Regions from separate parts of the Rhizobium sp. R693 genome, predicted to be linked through region 3. Evidence: predicted binding sites of a transcription regulator. Region 3 holds the regulator's gene; each other region holds the start of a gene.
What was found. Region 3 encodes LexA, which represses DNA repair genes until DNA is damaged. Its sites were predicted from a motif close to TGTTCNNNNTGTGTTCNG; they were not measured.
Positions count from the first base shown of each region.

Region 1: a site for LexA is predicted at 1,548-1,565, ahead of uvrA (excinuclease ABC subunit UvrA). Genes of this name have one in related genera too.
Region 2: a site for LexA is predicted at 2,421-2,438, ahead of dnaE (DNA polymerase III subunit alpha). Genes of this name have one in related genera too.
Region 4: a site for LexA is predicted at 2,285-2,302, ahead of ATY79_RS12400 (DNA recombination protein RmuC). Genes of this name have one in related genera too.

Region 1 is NZ_LOKY01000013.1:7,991-12,854, reverse strand. It holds gene uvrA (excinuclease ABC subunit UvrA) at 1-1,426, opposite strand, end outside; gene ATY79_RS14415 (single-stranded DNA-binding protein) at 1,677-2,207, shown strand; gene ATY79_RS14410 (MarC family protein) at 2,338-2,979, opposite strand; gene gyrA (DNA gyrase subunit A) at 3,206-4,864, shown strand, end outside.
Region 2 is NZ_LOKY01000005.1:183,873-188,736, reverse strand. It holds gene dnaE (DNA polymerase III subunit alpha) at 1-2,199, opposite strand, end outside; gene ATY79_RS07300 (hypothetical protein) at 2,504-3,088, shown strand; gene ATY79_RS07295 (DUF5680 domain-containing protein) at 3,159-3,623, shown strand; gene ATY79_RS07290 (ABC transporter ATP-binding protein) at 3,624-4,307, opposite strand; gene ATY79_RS07285 (lipoprotein-releasing ABC transporter permease subunit) at 4,322-4,864, opposite strand, start outside.
Region 3 is NZ_LOKY01000003.1:152,345-157,208, reverse strand. It holds gene kdsA (3-deoxy-8-phosphooctulonate synthase) at 1-500, opposite strand, end outside; gene ATY79_RS04890 (VOC family protein) at 497-1,381, opposite strand; gene lexA (transcriptional repressor LexA) at 1,581-2,297, shown strand; gene ATY79_RS31275 (hypothetical protein) at 2,278-2,571, opposite strand; gene ATY79_RS31270 (ComEC/Rec2 family competence protein) at 2,762-3,430, opposite strand; gene gltA (citrate synthase) at 4,497-4,864, shown strand, end outside.
Region 4 is NZ_LOKY01000012.1:98,875-103,738, reverse strand. It holds gene ATY79_RS12405 (ribokinase) at 80-979, opposite strand; gene ATY79_RS12400 (DNA recombination protein RmuC) at 1,028-2,251, opposite strand; gene ATY79_RS12395 (globin-coupled sensor protein) at 2,448-3,944, shown strand; gene def (peptide deformylase) at 4,042-4,560, shown strand; gene fmt (methionyl-tRNA formyltransferase) at 4,727-4,864, shown strand, end outside.

The DNA of each region.
Region 1 (4,864 bases), on a different contig from region 3:
CGTTCTGCTTGGCGCTCAGTGATTGCGGCAGGACCTCGAACCAGTCACGGGCGACGCGGATCGACATATCGGTCACCTGGCCGATATGCAGCGTGTTGATCTTGACGGCCAGTGCCTCCGGCTTCAGGCGATAGCCGCCGCAAGACGGGCAGGGGGCGGCCGACATATAGCGCTCGATTTCCTCGCGCGCCCAGGCGGAATCCGTCTCCTTCCAGCGGCGCTCGAGGTTGGTGATGATGCCTTCGAAATTCTTGTGCGTCGTGTAGGACCGCGCACCATCGGCATAATGGAACTCGATCTTCTCGTCGGTGCCATTCAGGATCACGTCCTTGGCCTGTTCCGACAGGTCGTTCCAACGGGCGCCGAGCTTGAAGCCGTAGTGCTTGCCGAGGGCTTCAAGTGTCTGGTTGTAATAAGGAGAAGTCGACTTTGCCCAAGGTGCAATGGCGCCATCGCGCAGCGTGCGCTCAGGCTCTGGCACGATCAAGTTGGCGTCAATCTTCTGCTGGGCGCCGAGGCCGTCGCAGGTCGGGCAGGCGCCGGCTGGATTGTTGAACGAAAAAAGTCGCGGCTCGATCTCGGGAATGGTGAAGCCCGACACCGGGCAGGCGAACTTTTCCGAAAAGAGAACGCGTTCGTGCGTTTCGTTGAGCGATTTGTTGGCAGAGCCGCCGGCGGCAGTTTCTTCCGGCGGCAGCGGCTTGTCAGCGAATTCCGCAACCGCCAGGCCGTCGGCAAGCTTGAGCGAGGTCTCGAAGCTGTCGGCAAGGCGCGAAGCCATGTCCGGCCGCACGACAATGCGGTCGACCACGACGTCGATGTCGTGCTTGTATTTCTTATCGAGAGCCGGCACGTCGGCGATCTCGTAGAACTGACCGTCAACCTTGACGCGCTGGAAGCCCTTTTTCATCAGGTCCGCCAGTTCCTTCTTGTACTCGCCTTTACGTCCACGCACGAGCGGCGCGAGAATGTAGAGACGGGTGCCATCTCCGAACTCCAGTACGCGATCGACCATCTGGCTGACCGTCTGGCTCTCGATCGGCAGGCCCGTCGCCGGCGAATAAGGCACGCCAACGCGGGCAAAGAGCAGGCGCATGTAGTCGTAGATCTCGGTCACCGTGCCGACCGTCGAGCGCGGGTTGCGCGAGGTCGTTTTCTGCTCGATCGAAATCGCAGGTGACAGGCCGTCGATCTGGTCGACGTCGGGCTTCTGCATCATTTCAAGGAACTGGCGCGCATAGGCCGAAAGGCTTTCGACATAGCGCCGCTGCCCTTCGGCATAGATCGTGTCGAAGGCAAGCGACGATTTGCCGGACCCTGAAAGGCCGGTCATGACGATGAGTTTATTTCGAGGCAGATCGAGATCGATGCCCTTCAAATTGTGCTCGCGCGCGCCGCGGATAGAAATCGTCTTCAGTTCGCTCATCGTCTTCTGCTTCTGTGCTGGAACAAGCCCCTTATTTAGTGATGCCGGCTGGCGAGTCGAGGCTGAATGTCCGTCTGCTGCAAAGGTTTTCGATTCGGTTGACAGGATCATAGGGATAAACTAGAACAAATAAAGAACAAAATTCCTTGTGGATGAACCGGCGATGGACACGCATCGCCGGCGCTCTATGGTTTAAGGTGGACCGATTGGTTCAAGCGCCGCCGGGCAGGGCGGCAGGTAAGGTGAAAGTATGGCTGGCAGCGTAAACAAGGTAATTCTGATCGGGAACGTGGGCGCCGACCCCGAAATCCGGCGAACCCAGGATGGCCGGCCGATCGCCAATCTCCGCATCGCGACGTCCGAGACCTGGCGTGACCGCAACTCCGGTGAACGCCGCGAGAAGACGGAATGGCATACGGTCGTGGTCTTCAACGAAGGCCTCTGCAAGGTCGTCGAACAGTATGTGAAGAAGGGCGCTAAGCTCTACATCGAAGGTGCGCTGCAGACCCGCAAGTGGCAGGACCAGAACGGCCAGGACCGCTATTCGACGGAAGTCGTTCTGCAGGGCTTCGGCTCGACGCTGACGATGCTCGACGGTCGCGGAGAGGGCGGAGGCTCCAGCTTTGGCGGCGGTCGCGGCAGCAATGCCGGCGGTGGCGATTTCGGTGGCGGCGGCGGCTACGGCGACGACTACGGTGCGCCCTCGCAATCATCTGGCCGCAGCAGCGGTGGTAGCGGTGGAAACTTCTCGCGCGATCTCGACGACGACATCCCGTTCTGATCGCAGACTATCCTCCGTACATGAATTGGACGGCGCGCCGCGAGGTGTGCCGTTTGCTTTTCAAGCTCAGGGGCTTGGAGATCCCGCGCTTACCGCGACGGAAGCCATTGCAGGCAACCGGCTTTTTGATTTAGCCAACCGGCATCGTGACGAGGGCAGACTTCAAACCGTCGACAACGAACTGCGTGGCGAGCGCTGCCAGGATGACGCCGAGAAGGCGCGTCAGAATTGCGCGCCCTGTTACGCCAAGGAAGCGATCGAGTCTTTCGGCGATGAGCAGCGAGAGAAACAGCAGCAGCAGGCTCAATGCGATGACAATGATCAATTGCGCCCGCTCAAGCGAAGCCTGCATCGACCCAGCAATCAGGATCGTCGCCGAAATGGCGCCTGGACCGGCGATCAGAGGGATCGCCAACGGAAAGACCGAGATATTATGGATGTGATCGACGGTGATCGCGGCCGTGCTCGTCTTCTCCTTACGGTCCTGCCGCTTCTCGAATACCATTTCAAAGGCGATCCAGAATAATAGAAGACCGCCGGCTATGCGGAAGGCGCCGATCGAAATTCCGAGCACGCCGAGCACACTGGCTCCGAACAGGGCGAAGGCGGCAAGAATGACAAAGGCGATAATCGAGCCGCGTAGCGCCACCTGTTTTCTCTGGCTGCGGCTCATACCGGTCGTGAGCCCAAGAAAGAGCGGAGCAAGACCAGGCGGATCGATCGTGACAAGCAGCGTCGTGAAGGCGTTGATCAGTTGGTCGACGCTTGCCATTGTCTCTCCGTGAGCCCATATAAACACTTGGTTTTTGGGCGATTGTGATGCGGAGCGATCAATTTGGCAAATGGTGTTATCCGGGTGGTGTAAATAACCGCCACCGAGGCTCCCGTTGCCCTCATAAGACCGCAAAAGTCTGTTCAAAACCCCTGCCAAAATTAGCGTAGGAACAGGCTTTCCGCTATAAATCTTCAAGTGATTCTAGAAGAGATCGTGATCTGTTTTGACTGAGCAAACACCCCCCGGCGGCGGGAAGCTCCCGCCAGGCATCGAGCCCATCTCCATCATGGAGGAAATGCAGCGGTCGTACCTCGATTACGCGATGAGCGTTATCGTCAGCCGCGCGCTGCCTGATGTGCGCGACGGCCTGAAGCCCGTGCACCGGCGCATCCTTTACGGCATGTCCGAACTCGGCATCGACTGGAACAAGAAATACGTCAAATGCGCCCGCGTTACCGGGGATGTGATGGGTAAATACCATCCGCACGGCAATGCGGCGATCTACGACGCGCTGGCGCGTATGGCACAAGAGTGGTCGCTCCGACTGCCGCTGATCGACGGCCAGGGCAACTTCGGCTCCGTCGACGGTGATCCGCCGGCGGCCGAACGCTACACCGAGTGCCGCCTGCAGAAGGCCGCGCATTCGCTGCTCGACGATCTCGACAAGGAAACGGTTGACTTCCGCGACAACTATGACGGCACACTCTCCGAGCCTGTCGTCGTTCCCGCCAAGTTCCCAAACCTGCTGGTGAACGGGGCAGGCGGCATTGCCGTCGGTATGGCGACCAATATCCCGCCGCACAATCTGTCCGAAGTCATCGACGGCTGCATTGCGCTGATCGACAATCCGGCGATCGAGCTGCCTGACATCATGCAGATCATACCGGGCCCGGACTTCCCGACCGGCGCCAAGATCCTTGGTCGCGCCGGCATTCGCTCGGCCTACGAGACAGGTCGTGGCTCCGTGATCATGCGCGGTGTCGCCACCATCGAGCCGATGCGCGGCGATCGCGAACAGATCATCATCACCGAGATCCCGTATCAGGTGAACAAGTCGACGATGATCGAAAAGATGGCCGAACTGGTACGCGACAAGCGTATCGAAGGCATCTCCGACCTGCGCGATGAATCTGACCGCCAGGGCTATCGTGTCGTCGTTGAATTGAAGCGCGACGCCAATGCCGACGTCATCCTGAACCAGCTTTATCGCTACACGCCGCTGCAGACCTCCTTTGGCTGCAACATAGTGGCACTGAATGGCGGCAAGCCGGAACAGTTGACGCTGCTCGACATGCTGCGTGCCTTCGTCTCCTTCCGCGAGGAAGTCGTTAGCCGGAGAACGAAATTCCTGCTGCGCAAGGCGCGCGAACGCGCTCACGTCTTGGTTGGCCTCGCGATTGCTGTTGCGAATATCGACGAAGTCATCCGCGTTATCCGCCAGGCGCCAGATCCGCAGTCTGCCCGTGAAGAACTGATGACGCGCCGCTGGCCGGCATCCGACGTCGAAAGCCTGATCCGCCTGATCGACGACCCGCGTCACCGCATCAACGAGGACCTGACGTATAACCTCTCGGAAGAGCAGGCGCGCGCCATCCTCGAACTGCGTCTGGCCCGCCTGACCGCTCTCGGCCGTGACGAAATCGGCGACGAACTCAACAAGATAGGCGAAGAGATTAAGGATTATCTTGAAATCCTGTCGTCACGTATCCGCATCCAGACGATCGTCAAGGAGGAGCTTGCCGCCGTTCGCGATGAATTCGGCACGCCGCGCCGCACCGAGATCATGGATGGCGGCCTTGAGATGGACGATGAGGATCTCATCGCCCGCGAAGACATGGTCGTGACCGTCTCGCATCTCGGCTACATCAAGCGCGTACCGCTG
Region 2 (4,864 bases), on a different contig from region 3:
CTTTTTACCCATGGCGCGACGCAGAAGGTCGGCTTCGCCGAGCGAATAGCCCGACAGGACCTGGGCGATCTGCATCACCTGCTCCTGGTAGACGATAACCCCCTGCGTTTCCTTCAGCAGATGGTCGATCGTCGGATGGATCGACTCGATTTCTTCCTCGCCGTGCTTGCGGGCATTGTAGGTCGGAATATTCTCCATCGGACCCGGACGATAAAGGGCCACGAGCGCGATGATGTCCTCAATGCAGTCCGGCTTCATGCCGATCAGCGCCTTGCGCATACCCGCACTTTCGACCTGGAACACGCCGACGGTTTCGCCACGCGAAAGCATCTCGTAGGTCTTCTTGTCGTCGAGCGGGATCGAAGCGAGGTCCACCTTGATGCCGCGCTTGGCGACGAAATCGACGGCGACCTTCAACACCGTCAGCGTCTTCAGACCGAGGAAGTCGAACTTGACGAGGCCAGCCTGCTCGACCCATTTCATATTGAACTGGGTGACCGGCATGTCGGAGCGCGGATCGCGATACATCGGCACCAGCTTCGACAGTGGTCGGTCGCCGATGACGATACCGGCAGCATGGGTGGAGGCGTGGCGGTACAAGCCCTCGATCTTCTGGGCAATATCGAGCAGGCGCGCGACGACAGGCTCCTTGTCGGCCTCCTCCTGCAGCTTCGGCTCCTCCTCGATCGCCTTCGACAGCGGCGTCGGGTTGGCAGGGTTGTTGGGAACCAGCTTGCATATCTTGTCGACCTGGCCGTAGGGCATTTCCAGCACACGGCCGACGTCGCGCAGTGCCGCGCGCGCCTGTAGCGACCCAAAGGTGATGATCTGCGCCACCTGCTCGCGGCCGTATTTGCGCTGCACGTAGCGGATCACCTCTTCTCGGCGATCCTGGCAGAAGTCGATGTCGAAGTCCGGCATCGAGACGCGTTCCGGGTTGAGGAAGCGTTCGAAGAGCAGCGAGAAACGCAGCGGATCGACGTCGGTGATCGTCAGCGCATAAGCGACCAGCGAGCCCGCACCCGAACCGCGACCCGGGCCAACGGGAATATCATGCTGCTTTGCCCATTTGATGAAGTCCGAAACGATCAGGAAGTAGCCCGGGAACTTCATGCGTTCGATAACGCTGAGTTCAAACTCCAGCCGCTCGCGGTAGTCTTTCTCCTCGTAGCCGTGCGACATGCCGAGCGTGGCAAGGCGACTATCCAGTCCCTCCTCCGCCTGCCGGCGCAGTTCGAGCGCCTCTTCGCGCTCCGCTTCCTCAGGGTCGGCCGTGGCGCCGGTGAAGCGGGGCAGGATCGGCTTGCGCGTCTTGAGGATGAAGGAGCAGCGCCGCGCGATCTCGATAGTATTTTCCAGCGCTTCCGGTAGATCGGCAAAAAGCTTCGCCATTTCGGCGCGGCTTTTCAGGTAGTGATCAGGCGTTAGACGGAACCGCGTATCGTCGGAAACGATCGCGTTGTGGGCAACGGCCATCAGGGCGTCATGCGCATCATAATCGTCACGGGTCGGGAAAAAGGCTTCATTGGTGGCGACCAGCGGCAAATCGTGCTTATAAGCAAGGCCGATCACCTTCTGCTCATGGCGCTTGTCATAGGTGCCGTGCCGCTGCAACTCGACGTAAAGCCGGTCGCCGAAATGACGCTTCAGCAGCAGAAGGCGTGCCTCCGCTTGAGCTGCATGTCCGTCCTTGAGCGCCATGTCGATCGGTCCCGTCAAGGCACCGGTCAGAGCTATCAGGCCTTCCGTTCCGATCTCGTCGAGCCAAGAGGCGCGAATGTGGCTCGATTGACCATTGCCCTCGCCGCCGAGATAGGCGCGGCTGACCAGATCCACCAGCCGCTCGTAACCAGCATCAGTCGCCGCCAAGAGGACCAGCGACGGCAGCTTGACGAGCACCTGCTGGCCGCCGCGCCGTTCCGGCTCAAGACCATCTTCCATGTCGATCGAGACCTGACAGCCAATGATCGGCTGCAGGCCCTCGTCCATGGCCTTCTGTGAAAACTCGAGGGCGACAAACAGATTGTTGGTGTCAGTGATCGCGATGGCCGGCTGGCTATCGCCCGACGCCTTATAGAGGATCTTCTTGAGCGGCAGTGCCCCTTCGAGGAGCGAATAAGCCGAGTGGACACGAAGGTGAACGAAGCCCGGCGTACCGCCGATGAAACCGCTTGCCGCGTCTTTCTCCGCACCCGCCATGACATGCCTTCCGATCACCTGAATCAAATCAGGTCTATTCTCAGCATCGGGGGGTCGATGTCCAGACAAGGGTTGCGTTCGGACCGCATGACAGCCATGCGGTCCCCGAAATTCTTACATTGCCATGCAGATCAGCGAGAAGCTGGCAACGAACATTGCGATGGAGGTGAATGCTGCGATATCACGGATCAAGTCAGTCATTTGGCTCTCCTGTTCTCTTATGTTTTCAATTTGTTCCGCTATTGTTCTATTGTCAACAGGATTCTTTTCCGCTCTGCTGGCCGTATGGCGATGGGAGAAAAGCATGTTTAAGTTTGTATTAATTGCGGGATTGGTTCTATCGACAGCGTTTACCGCTCGAGCCGAGCAGATCGACCCCGCGCGTATCATCGACGCGGCGACAGGTGATTGGGATGGCGACGGGAGTGCGGATCTCGCACTGCTGGTTGCACCTGAAGATAGCGCCAGCGACGATCAAATCGGAATCTACATCTATCTTCGTGATAGCGACCACGAGCTGCTGCGACTTTCCATGAGCGCGCCAAACAAGATTTGGGGCAGCACCAGCGCTGACGGCGTCTTCGGTCAGGAACCCTCGTTGAAAGCCGTCGGCAAGTCCTCGATCGCAATACATTCGCAGAACAGCGCCATCGGGCGCGACCGCTGGGACCAGACGCTGACAGTGGCTTATCGCAACAAACAGTTCGTTGTCGCCGGTTACACCTACAATCACTATGACACGCTCGACCCCAACGCCGGCGGTACCTGCGACTACAATGCATTGACCGGCAAGCTGCAGAAGAATGGCAAAGACATCAAGGCCGAGCCGCGCGTCATCCCAATCGTCCAATGGAATGACGACACAGGGCAAGCGATCTGTGGGCAATAGTCTTTGTTCTTATTCTGTTCTTTACAATTGGCACGGTTATTGAGAGGCTGCCGAGCTGGAGAACAAAGATATGGATATCGCCGCACTGAATAGCTTCATCGTCGAGGCAAAGGCCAATTCCTATGTCGGCGGCGGAAGTCCCGCGCCCGCGTGCCGAACAGGATCGCATGACATCGGTTATCAGCGCGGCCCATGGCGCTATCTCGACAGTTATTTCGGCGGCACCGATTTCGCCGGGCAGGAAGTGGTCTGGCTGGACAGCGAACCGATCTGGGCAATGAACTACTTCGGCCGCATCGTCGAGCATTCGCTGATCGACGGAGAACGGGCGGGGACTGTCATCAAGGCTGCGCTGTCAAAAATGTATGGCGAGTATCGACGCTTTCTCGGCGGTATGGAATTCGATCATGCCTTCGGTATCTATGCCGATCAAAGCATGGGCGACTGCAGCCATTTCAGCGGCCGCGAGGTAATCGTCGTGAACGAACGCAGGGCCTACGAACTGGACTACCGTGGCGGCCTCATCCACCCGTGATCAGAAATCCACGACCTTGCCGTCGGCGATTGTGACGCGCCGGTCCATGCGGCCGGCGAGTTCGTGATTGTGGGTCGCGATCAGCGCCGCCAGGCCGGATTGACGGACCAGCGCTTCGAGCGCGTCAAAGACGTAGCTCGCGGTTTCAGGATCAAGGTTGCCCGTAGGCTCGTCCGCCAAAAGCAGGCTTGGCGCATTGGCGACGGCGCGGGCAATCGCCACACGCTGTTGCTCGCCACCGGAAAGTTCCCCTGGACGATGCGCACCGCGATGACCGATTCGCATGTAGTCGAGCAACTGGCCAGCGCGCTCCTTCGCTTCCTTGCGCGGCAGCCCGGCGATCATCTGCGGCATCATGATATTCTCGATCGCGGAGAATTCCGGCAGCAGGTGATGGAACTGATAGACGAAACCGATCTCATTGCGACGGATCGCCGTGCGCTTGTCGTCCGGCAAACCGTCACAGGCGTGGCCGTTGATTGTCACCTCTCCCCCATCGGGATGCTCGAGAAGGCCGGCAACATGCAGCAGCGTCGATTTACCCGTGCCCGACGGCGCGACAAGGGCGACAATTTCACCGCTGTTCAACGTGAAGTCCACACCCTTCAGGATCGAGAGCAGCGTCTCACCCTGGCCGTAGTGGCGCTCGACGCCGGAAAGCTTGAGAACGGTAGTCCGCTTCATAAAAATAGCATTCCTTATTCGTAGCGCAGGGCCTGCACGGGATCGAGCTTGGAGGCCCGCCACGCCGGGAAGATGGTGGCGAGGAAGGACAGCGTCAGGGCCATGATGACGACCGAGAGTGTCTCTCTAAGGCTCATTTCTGCCGGCAGTTGGCTGAGGAAATAGAGCTGAGGATCGAACAGCACCGTCCCGGAAACCCAGGAGAAAAACTCGCGGATCTTCTCGATGTTGATACAGACAATGACGCCGAGAAGGACGCCGGCCAGCGTGCCAACGACGCCGATTGCCGCGCCCGTCATGAAGAAGATGCGCATGATTGCGCCGGAGCTTGCGCCCATCGTGCGCAGGATGGCGATATCGCTGCCCTTGTCCTTCACCAGCATGATCAGGCCGGAAATGATGTTAAGCGCCGCGACGAGAACGATGAGCGTCAGGATCATGAACATGACGTTCCGCTCGACTTCCAGGGCGGAGAAGAAGGTCTGATTGCGTTGCCGCCAGTCGGTGATCGCGATCTGGCGGCCTGCTGCGGCTTCGACCTTCGGCCGCATGTTGTC
Region 3 (4,864 bases):
GGGTTGCCTGTCGAGTTCAGCTTGTTGAGGACATTCTTCATGTCCCAAGGCGCCAGGAACTGCCCCTTCTTGACGTTGATGGCTCGGCCGGTTTTGGCGGCAGCCACGAGCAGGTCCGTCTGGCGGCTGAGGAAGGCAGGAATCTGCAGGATGTCGACGACGGTTGCCACCTCGGCGCACTGCTCTTCCGTATGGATGTCAGTCAGAACAGGAAAACCGTATTCCTTCTTAAGATCGGAAAAGACCTCCAGAGCCTTTTCAAGGCCGATGCCTCGCTGGGCCGAGAGCGACGTCCGGTTGGCTTTGTCGAAGGACGACTTATAAACGAGACCAAGACCAAGCTTGTCGCAGAGTTCCTTAAGCACGCCCGCGACCATGAATGCATGGTCACGGCTCTCCATTTGACACGGGCCGGCAATCAGCGACAGCCTGCCGATATTCGAAAAGGTGACACGGTCGGCGCCTTGGCCAACCACGACTTCGGAATTTGTCTGGCTCATCGTTTCTCCTCGAAGGCGAAGAGCGCACCCTGCCCGGGCGCCGCCTTCACCAGAATTCGATTGTTCTTGCGCGTGTAGGTCATCCCGTTAGCAGCCAAATGCGCTTCTGTCACGGCGAGATCACTGACCGTGAAAACAATGGCGACGCCACGCAGGCCGCGATCGTTTGAGGGTGCGGGAATGTCGAAGTAGGCATCCAATCCATCTGGAGAGAGAACGCTCACTTTGGCGTTCGGAGTTGTAACACTCGCGCCAAAGGCCTCGTTAGTCACCGTGAGGCTGTGCGCCGCGGCGCGCACAAATGGTGCAAAAGCCTTTGGGTCCCGCGCGCCAAGAATGATCTCCGCGATTCCTTTGACGCCGTTCACATGGGTTTGCAGCGTCCTTCGATCAGACGGCAGCGGATTGACGCGTTGGCATGTGAAAAAGAAAAAGTCCGGAGCTCGCAGATCGACCGCGAACGCGAGCTTGAACGCGGCGGTTGCCTGAGAACCGTCGGGCAGTCTCATCGGTCGCTCGAACTGCAGCATCTCGCCACCGTTGATCTTTTCGGCAAGGAATCTGGCATGGTCGCGGTCGGCATCGGCGGTCGCGAAGACCGCCGCGGAGAACCCATCATCCCCGCATCGAAACCGAAAAGCGCGGTCACGCGCGGTAAAGACATTGCCTTTCTTCGCTGACGCCTCATACGGTTCTGCGCTGGCGACCGCGAGCGGCTCCAGGTAAGTTTCGTCGGCGAAGAATATGCAGGCGTTCTCGGTTCCAAAAGGATGCCGGGCATCGGGCGCGACGGTGAATCCGAGTTTTCCGAGACGCTCGCGGGCAAGTACAATATTGGAGACCGGCAGCACGATGTGGTCCAGCGGATGTGCTTCGCTCATGGCAAACTCCCGGGAATTTGCGAAGATGTGCGCCGGGCAAGGGAACAATGCAACCCCCTTCTGCGCTTTCGCTCAAAAGCAACGCAAAAACTGAACAAGTTGCAGGCAAGTTTTACGAAAATTTAGGTACTTGCGGAACACATATGGAACATATAGTGTCTGTTCTGGCTTTGTTTCACGACTCTGGGGTTCAACTTCGATGCTGACGCGCAAGCAACAGGAGCTTCTTCTCTTCATTCACGAACGAATGAAGGAGTCCGGTGTCCCCCCGTCTTTTGACGAAATGAAAGACGCCTTGGACCTCGCGTCGAAGTCCGGCATCCACCGGCTAATTACTGCTCTGGAAGAACGTGGTTTCATTCGTCGACTGCCGAATCGAGCCCGCGCCCTGGAGGTCATCAAGCTTCCTGAAGCCTACAATCCGAGCTTGCAGCCCCGCCGCGGCTTTTCGCCGAGCGTCATCGAAGGCAGCCTCGGAAAGCCACAGCCGGTCGCGCCGCCGAAGCCGGCTGCACAAGCCGACAACGGCAATTCCGCCTCCGTGCCAGTCATGGGACGGATCGCCGCGGGCGTGCCGATTTCGGCAATCCAGAACATTACCCACGACATCACTGTTCCAGCCGACATGCTTGGCCCGGGCGAACACTATGCGCTTGAGGTCAAGGGCGACTCGATGATCGAAGCCGGCATCTTTGATGGCGACACGGTGATCATCCGCAACGCCAGCACTGCAAATGCCGGCGACATCGTTGTCGCACTTGTCGATGACGAGGAAGCAACCCTTAAGCGCTTCCGCCGCAAAGGCGCTTCCATTGCGCTTGAGGCCGCGAACCCGGCTTATGAAACGCGTATTTTCGGGCCTGACCGTGTCAAGGTTCAGGGCAAGCTCGTCGGCCTCATTCGCCGTTATCATTGAAGACAGGCGGCTCACCGTCGAAGGTGCCGCTCCGCCAGTTGTATGCCCGATGCCGCATCCAAGGGCGGTCAAGTGTGGTGTAGGCCGTCGTTACCACGGGTACACCCTGGTCATCTATCCTTATCTCAGCAGCGCCCGAATGACGCAGGGTTTCGCCGGTGAACAGAAGCGCGCCCGACCGGCATGCCGTCGCCCGCAGGCGAGCGGGCGTTACGACGATATCAGCTGTATCACAGGCAGTGCCGAAATAAGCGAGATTTTCGACGATTGTCACGATGTAGCCGCATGCGGGGCAGTGCACCAGGCGCCTTTCAGGCAGACGAAGCGGTTCCCAGCGCCCGTCGCAGCCTGACGTAGCGCGTTGCGAGCGTTACGCAATTCCGTTGCTGAGAGCCGTGGAGCTTCCCCTTTACTTCTCCGCTGACGAACAGGGCCGACGCCTTCCAATAGTTGCGGTGGCTGGCTTAACTCCGCCGCGAGCGCCCTTCGCCATTGATCGAAGACGAAGTCAGGCGGATGGGGTCGATTGGATTGCAAGGACCTGCCCTTTGACAATCGCGACAAATGCTGCCGTCCTCGGCCATGACAATTTCGCGGGGGCGGTCTGGACGGCGCCAATGCCACAATGGCGCCAACGCGATCACGGCAGCGCCGAGATAGCGGAGCTTGGTTCGCAGAGGGGCAAGCGAGAGGAAGCCCGCGACCGCCACAGGAAAGTACCAACCCGGCAATCGTCCCATATCGACGTTGCCACCCCAGCCCGAGACCGTCTTGGCAATGGCGATCACGATGTCGAGCCCGAAGCCCGCGATTTTCCAGGGAATAACATCGAGGCCAAACGGCGTCAGCAACATCGCGAACATCCCCATTGGCATTACCACAAAAGAGATCACCGGCATGGCCATGAGATTTGCGGGTAGTCCGTAAGCGCTGAGCCGGTGGAAGTGCTCGACGGCAAAGAGCGCCGTCGAGAAGCCGCCGATCATCGAGGTCAGCAAGATGCCCCCAAAGAAGCGAGCGACAAAAACGATGGGCTTCACTGCGGCGACCTGCAGCAGAGGGTGTTCGCGCGCGCTTCTCTTCGACCAGATCGCGTAACCGGCGACAAGGGCGAGCGTCGCTGCAAATGACATCTGGAAGCTCGGTCCCAGCGCCTCGGACGGAGACAGGAGCAAATCCGTTCGCGCCGATCCCGTCGAAATAGGCGCTGAAAGCAAAATCGTTGATCTCGGGGGGCGCGGGTCCGGCAGGCGGCGTCAGCCGCGCGCGACCCGTCAACCACGCACCGATGCCGATTGGTTCCGCCTGCCCGCGCGACGACGGAAACCCGCTCAGGTGGCCGCCTTATCTCGGGTGACTGCGTCGATGAGACGGCGAGGATGTAGCGCCACCGGCCACGGCCGTCCCCCTCGCGGCGCTCGACGCGCCCCGTAGTTGTGGTCGTCACGGCTGTGTCCAGTATAACGGTCGCTCCAAGTTTCGAACTGGCCCGCGAACATCCCGCGACGCAGAGCAAGCCCCCCAATGGGGCATTTCGGACAAGTCGGCGTCCTCGCCCTGCCGCCAGCACGACAAGGGCGAATGCCGCAAACCAGGCCACCATCCGTAGCTCCGGCAGGTCGCTTTCAAGTTCGAACCAGAGCACCGCGCCTGCCCCCAGGAAGACCGGCGAAAACAGGAAGAACCGCCCATGTTCCATTTCCGTTGCTGCGGCGTGTCGAAGCCACGCGGAGCAACAGTCCGTCGCAGTCATAATCCGAGTTGGCCACGGCAAGAACGATTGAGTGCGGAAAATGAGCGGCATTCCGGAGTAGCTTGCGGAACAAGAAAAGAAGGTTCTTCCGCGCGCTCAAACGCATCCGCGCCGGGTGCGACCTCCCTCACCTTGAATGGCTTCAACCCCGGCATGCATTGCGCCCAAAAACAGCCGCCCCTACAACCAGAATGCAAGCTCGATGGCTTCTAAGCAAGGATAATCGATTGAAATCTGAAGGAAAATCGGAAGTGAGAAAAGCCAAGGATAATCATCAGCTTCTGCTATGCGCGGCGCTCATCGCAGCAGTGCCCAAAAGTTGATACTGCGATGCACAAAATGGCGCCGCGGTAACTTGGCATTAGGCGCGCGATCATATAGCTATCGTCGACGACGCTTAACCTATGGCGCTTTTATGGCGCCAACCGCCAGTTTGGAGGATCAGAATGACGGAACAAAGCGCAACACTGAAAATCGGTGACAAATCAGTCGATCTCGCTGTCAAGAGCGGCACGATCGGTCCTGACGTCATCGATATCGGCGCCCTGTACAAGAACACGGCTTCCTTCACGTACGATCCTGGTTTCACCTCGACCGCATCCTGTGAATCGAAAATCACCTACATCGACGGCGACGCCGGTGTGCTTCTGCATCGCGGCTATCCGATCGAGCAACTCGCCGAGCACGGCGACTTCCTCGAAGTCTGCTATCTGCTTCTCTACGGCGAACTGCCGACCGCAGCCCAGAAGAAGGATTTCGACTATCGCGTCACGCATCATACGATGGTGCATGAGCAGATGAGCCGGTTCTTCAC
Region 4 (4,864 bases), on a different contig from region 3:
TATTAAATTTGAATGAAATCTAATGAAAATCGACCGCATCTGCGCCAAGCAGTCGCGGCATGTCGCGGGAGGACTTGCCCTATAGCGCTTTTGCGACTTCGGCGTTCAACGGGATCGATGGCTGAGCGCCCTGCTTGAGGCACGCGATCGATCCAGCGACCGCCGCGCGGCGTAGGGAGGCTTCGAAATCCAGCCCCTCGTCCAGGCTCGCCGCGAAGTAGCCGCAGAAGGTGTCACCGGCCCCGACCGTATCGACGGGCTCGATCTTCAGTCCCTTGGCGCGGGAAATGACACCATCGCGGATCGCGATCACGCCGTCCGCGCCGAGCGTCACGATCAGGGTCTGCCCGGTTTCTGCATTGAGCCGCTTCAATGCAGCCTCGCGATCATCCGCCGCCATGTTCTCCTGGCCGGCGAGACGCTCGAACTCTGTTTCGTTTGCGATCACGATGTCGGCAAGGCGACCGAGGCGAGCGGCATCGTCGATCAGCGGGGCGAGGTTGAGGACGGTCGTCACGCCTTTGGCGCGGGCGCCGGCCAGCGCCTGCTCGACGGCCGGAACGGGAACTTCAAACTGAAGCATCAGGATGTCGTCCTTGCTCATGGCCCCCACCGCCGCGTCGGCATCGGCTGGCGTCACCGTACCGTTTGCGCCGGGCACAACGGCAATCATGTTTTCGCCGTCACCGCCGACGAGGATCAGTGCGGTTCCTGTCGGCTCGTCGACCTGCTTGACTGTCCCAAGCTCCGTACCGGCGTCTTTCAGGAGCGCGAGCGCGGGCTCCGCGAAGCCATCGCGGCCGACGGCCCCTGCCATGTGTACGGTGCGTCCAGCGCGTCGTGCCGCCAGCGCCTGATTGGCGCCCTTGCCGCCTGCGGCGGTCGAGAAGCCATTGCCAGCGACCGTCTCGCCGGGTTTCGGCAAGCGTGCGGTGGTGGCGATGAGGTCCATGTTGATGGAGCCGAAAACTGTGATCATGGGTGTCCCGTCCGGTGTTTTTCTTGGGCGCGACACTGCCCGAAGGCCTTACTCGTCGTCAACCACCCTGAGCTTGAGAAGCCCACTGCGACTGTCGACGGATTTTGGTGCGGGATCATTGTCGCGCCCGGCCTTCCCGCCGTCGCCGCCCTCGAATTCCAGAGCCTCGATCTTCGCGCCGCGCTTGGTGAGCTTATCGGCGGAGGTGAGGATCTGGTCGACATCTCTCTGGGCCATGGAAAAATGGTTCTGCAGCTTGCGGACGCGCTCGTCGAGACGACCGAGATCGTCCATCAGATTCGCGACTTCGCCCTGGATGACGTGTGCCTGCGCCCGCATCCGCTGATCCTTCAGCACAGCCTGGATGACCTGGATGGACAGCATCAGCAGCGAAGGAGACACGATGACGATGCGCGATCGATGCGCCTTCTGCACGATCGCTTCGAAATTCTCGTGGATCTCCGCGAAGATCGATTCCGACGGCACGAACATGAAGGCCGTGTCCTGCGTCTCCCCCTGGATCAGGTATTTCTCGGAGATGTCGCGAATATGCGTTTCCATATCGCGGCGAAACTGCTGTGAGGCGACTTTGGCTCCATCCGGACCACCGGCATCTCGGATCGCGTTCCAGGCCTCAAGCGGAAATTTCGCGTCGATCACCAGGGGCGGTGCGCCGTTGGGCATACGGATCGTGCAGTCGGGGCGCGAGCCGTTGGACAGCGTTTGCTGGAATGCATAGGCGCCCATCGGCAGGCCGTCGGCAACGATCGTCTCCATTCGCGATTGGCCGAAAGCGCCGCGCGTCTGCTTGTTGGAGAGGATCGCCTGCAGGCCGACGACGTCCTTCGCCAGCGTCTGGATGTTGCTCTGGGCGGCATCGATGACGGCGAGACGCTCCTGCAGCCGTTGCAGGTTCTCGTGCGTCGATTTGGTCTGTTCGCTGATCGTCGTGCTGACGCGCTGCGACATTCCGTCCAAGCGCTGGTTGATCGCCTGGTTGAGCTCGGACTGTCTCGAGCCGAACACTTCGGCCATCGTCGACATGCGTCCGTGCATCTCTGCCTGGATCTTCAGAAGTTCCGCCATGCGGGCATCCGTTTCGGCCGCACGAAGACTCGCCACCTCGGCCTGCTCGCGTCGCACCTGCCCGCCGCGGACGAGGAGGACGACCAGAAGCAGGATGAGCGCGGCGATTGCGCCTCCGGCGAGGGCCAGCATGGCGGGGCTTGTCTGCGACAGGGCGAGGAGAAACGACTCAGGGCTGGTGTTCATGCCGGCAACAATAGCAAACTCAAATGAGATATCTAGATCAAAACGTGAACAACTCACAAGCGTTTTGGCAAGCGAGATGACCGGAAGGAACAAACGACGGCCGACAAATGAGGGACCTACTTAACTATTGCTCAACCATATTGCGCAAAAGCTCTTCTCAAATTCCCTTTCGTATCAATCACAAAGCAGAGACATCATGACCAGCCAGCAATCCGACAGCGCGCTCAAGCAACGCCTCGATTTTATCGAGCTGGACGATGGAGCTCGCACGGCGCTCCGCGAAATGCGTCCGGCGATCTCGGAGCTACTCGGCGGTGCCCTCGACAAATTCTACGCGAAGCTGGCGAAGACATCCGAAGTCGCGAGTTTCTTTGCCGACAAGGCGCATATGGGGCAGGCCAAGAAGCGCCAGGAAGACCATTGGGCCAATCTGGCTGGCGGCAACTTCGACGAGGCCTATGTGAAAGGTGTTGTCGCGGTCGGCAAGACGCATGCCCGCATCGGCCTCGAGCCGCGCTGGTACATCGGTGGCTATGCCTTGCTGATGAGCGAACTCGTCAAGGGCCTGATGGCCAAGCAATGGCCCTCTATGTTCGCAAGGCAGCAGGGCAAGGTGCTGGCTGAAAAGCTCGCCGCCGTCATCAAAGCCGCGATGCTCGATATGGACTACTCGATCTCGGTCTACCTCGAAGCGCTTGAAGAGAAGCGCCGGAAGCTGGAGGAAGAGCGGGCGAAAGCCGAGCACGATCAGACAATCGCGCTCGATCATCTTCGCCGCAGCCTGGAAGCGCTCTCGAACGGCGATCTTGAGGCGACACTGCCGTCCGACCTTCCGGGCAACTTCAAGGACATGGCCGACGATTACAACCGTGCGGTCGCGGCTCTTCGTACATCTTTTGCCTCAGTGCGGGCAACCTCGGGTGAAATCCTGAGGGGCACCGATATTATCGCCAAGGCTTCCGATGACCTTGCCTTGCGGACCGCCCAGCAGGCCGCGGGCGTCGAGGAAAGCTCGGCGGCGCTCCAGCAGCTTTCCGTCAGCGTCGGTCAGACTGCCGCAAACGCCGAAAAGGCATCGGGTGCAGTTCGGGAGACGCAGCAGAAGGCCAAGAGTTCGGGCGAACTCGTCACCAGCGCCGTTTCGGCGATGGCCGGCATCGAAAAGTCGTCGACCGAGATCGCAAAGATCATCGGCGTGATCGATGAGATTGCCTTCCAGACGAACCTGCTGGCGCTGAACGCCGGTGTCGAAGCCGCGCGCGCCGGCGATGCGGGCAAGGGCTTTGCCGTTGTGGCGCAGGAAGTCCGCCAGCTCGCGCAACGCACCGCCGACGCCGCCAAGGAGATCAAGAACCTGATTTCGGAAAGCTCGGTCCAGGTGAACGAAGGCGTCGACATCGTCAGCAGCACCGGCGAGGCGCTGAGCGACATGATCAACCGTATCGATGTCATCAACCGCTTCGTCGCCGACATCGCCGCCGCCGCCCGTGATCAGGCAACAGGCGTCAATGAGGTCAGCGTCGCCATCCGCAACATGGACACGATCACCCAGCAGAACTCGGGAATGGTCGAGAATACCTCTGCCGAGACGCGGCACCTTCGTGGCGAAGTCGACAATCTGGTGGCATTGCTGCAGCGCTTCCGGACCGGCATTGAAGGTCGTTCGATGATCGCTCCGCGTCGCGCCGCCTGACACGAATACGGCAAATTTCCGGGCTGGAGCGCAAAAAAGCGCTCCGCCCGCCTCTCGGATAATTCCATCCTGGAAAAAGATGCGTTATGGGAACGCCATGACCATCAAGCCACTCATCATTCTCCCCGATCCGCTGCTTCGTCAGGTTTCCAAGCCGATCGAGCGCGTCGATGCCGATTTTCAGCGCCTTGCCGACGACATGCTTGAAACCATGTACGATGCGCCGGGCATCGGCCTTGCTGCCATCCAGATCGGCGTGCCGCGCCGCATGCTGGTCATTGACGTTTCCCGCGAAGGCGAAGAGAAGCAGCCCCTCGTATTCGTCAATCCGGAGATCGTCGTATCGTCCGACGAGCGCTCGGTGTACGAGGAGGGATGCCTTTCTATCCCTGACTACTATGCCGAGGTCGAACGCCCGGCGACCGTCACCGTCAAATATCTCGACCGGGACGGCAAGGAGCAGACGGTGGAGGCCGACGGCCTGCTCGCGACCTGCCTGCAGCACGAAATCGATCACCTGAACGGCGTTCTCTTCATCGACCACATCTCTCGCCTCAAGCGAGACATGGTGATCAAGAAGTTCACCAAGGCGGCCAAGTCGGCGAAGGCGCTTTAGCTCCAGGCTGCGGCGGTAGCCGGCTTGCGATGCGGCGTTGTGGTCCGACCGCGCCGGCACCGGCCCCGTCCGGGTAGCGATGTCGTCGAGCACGGGTTCGCAGGGGGCTTGATATGGCGCTCGCAAAACCCGTTTGAAGAGGCTGACCGGAAACATGGCGGATAAAATGTCGCTTCGCATCATCTTCATGGGCACGCCCGAATTCTCCGTGCCGACCCTGCGTGCATTGGTCGACGCCGGGCATACGATTCTTGCCGTCTACACGCAGCCGCCAAGGCCCGGCGGACGGCGCGGGTTGGACCTG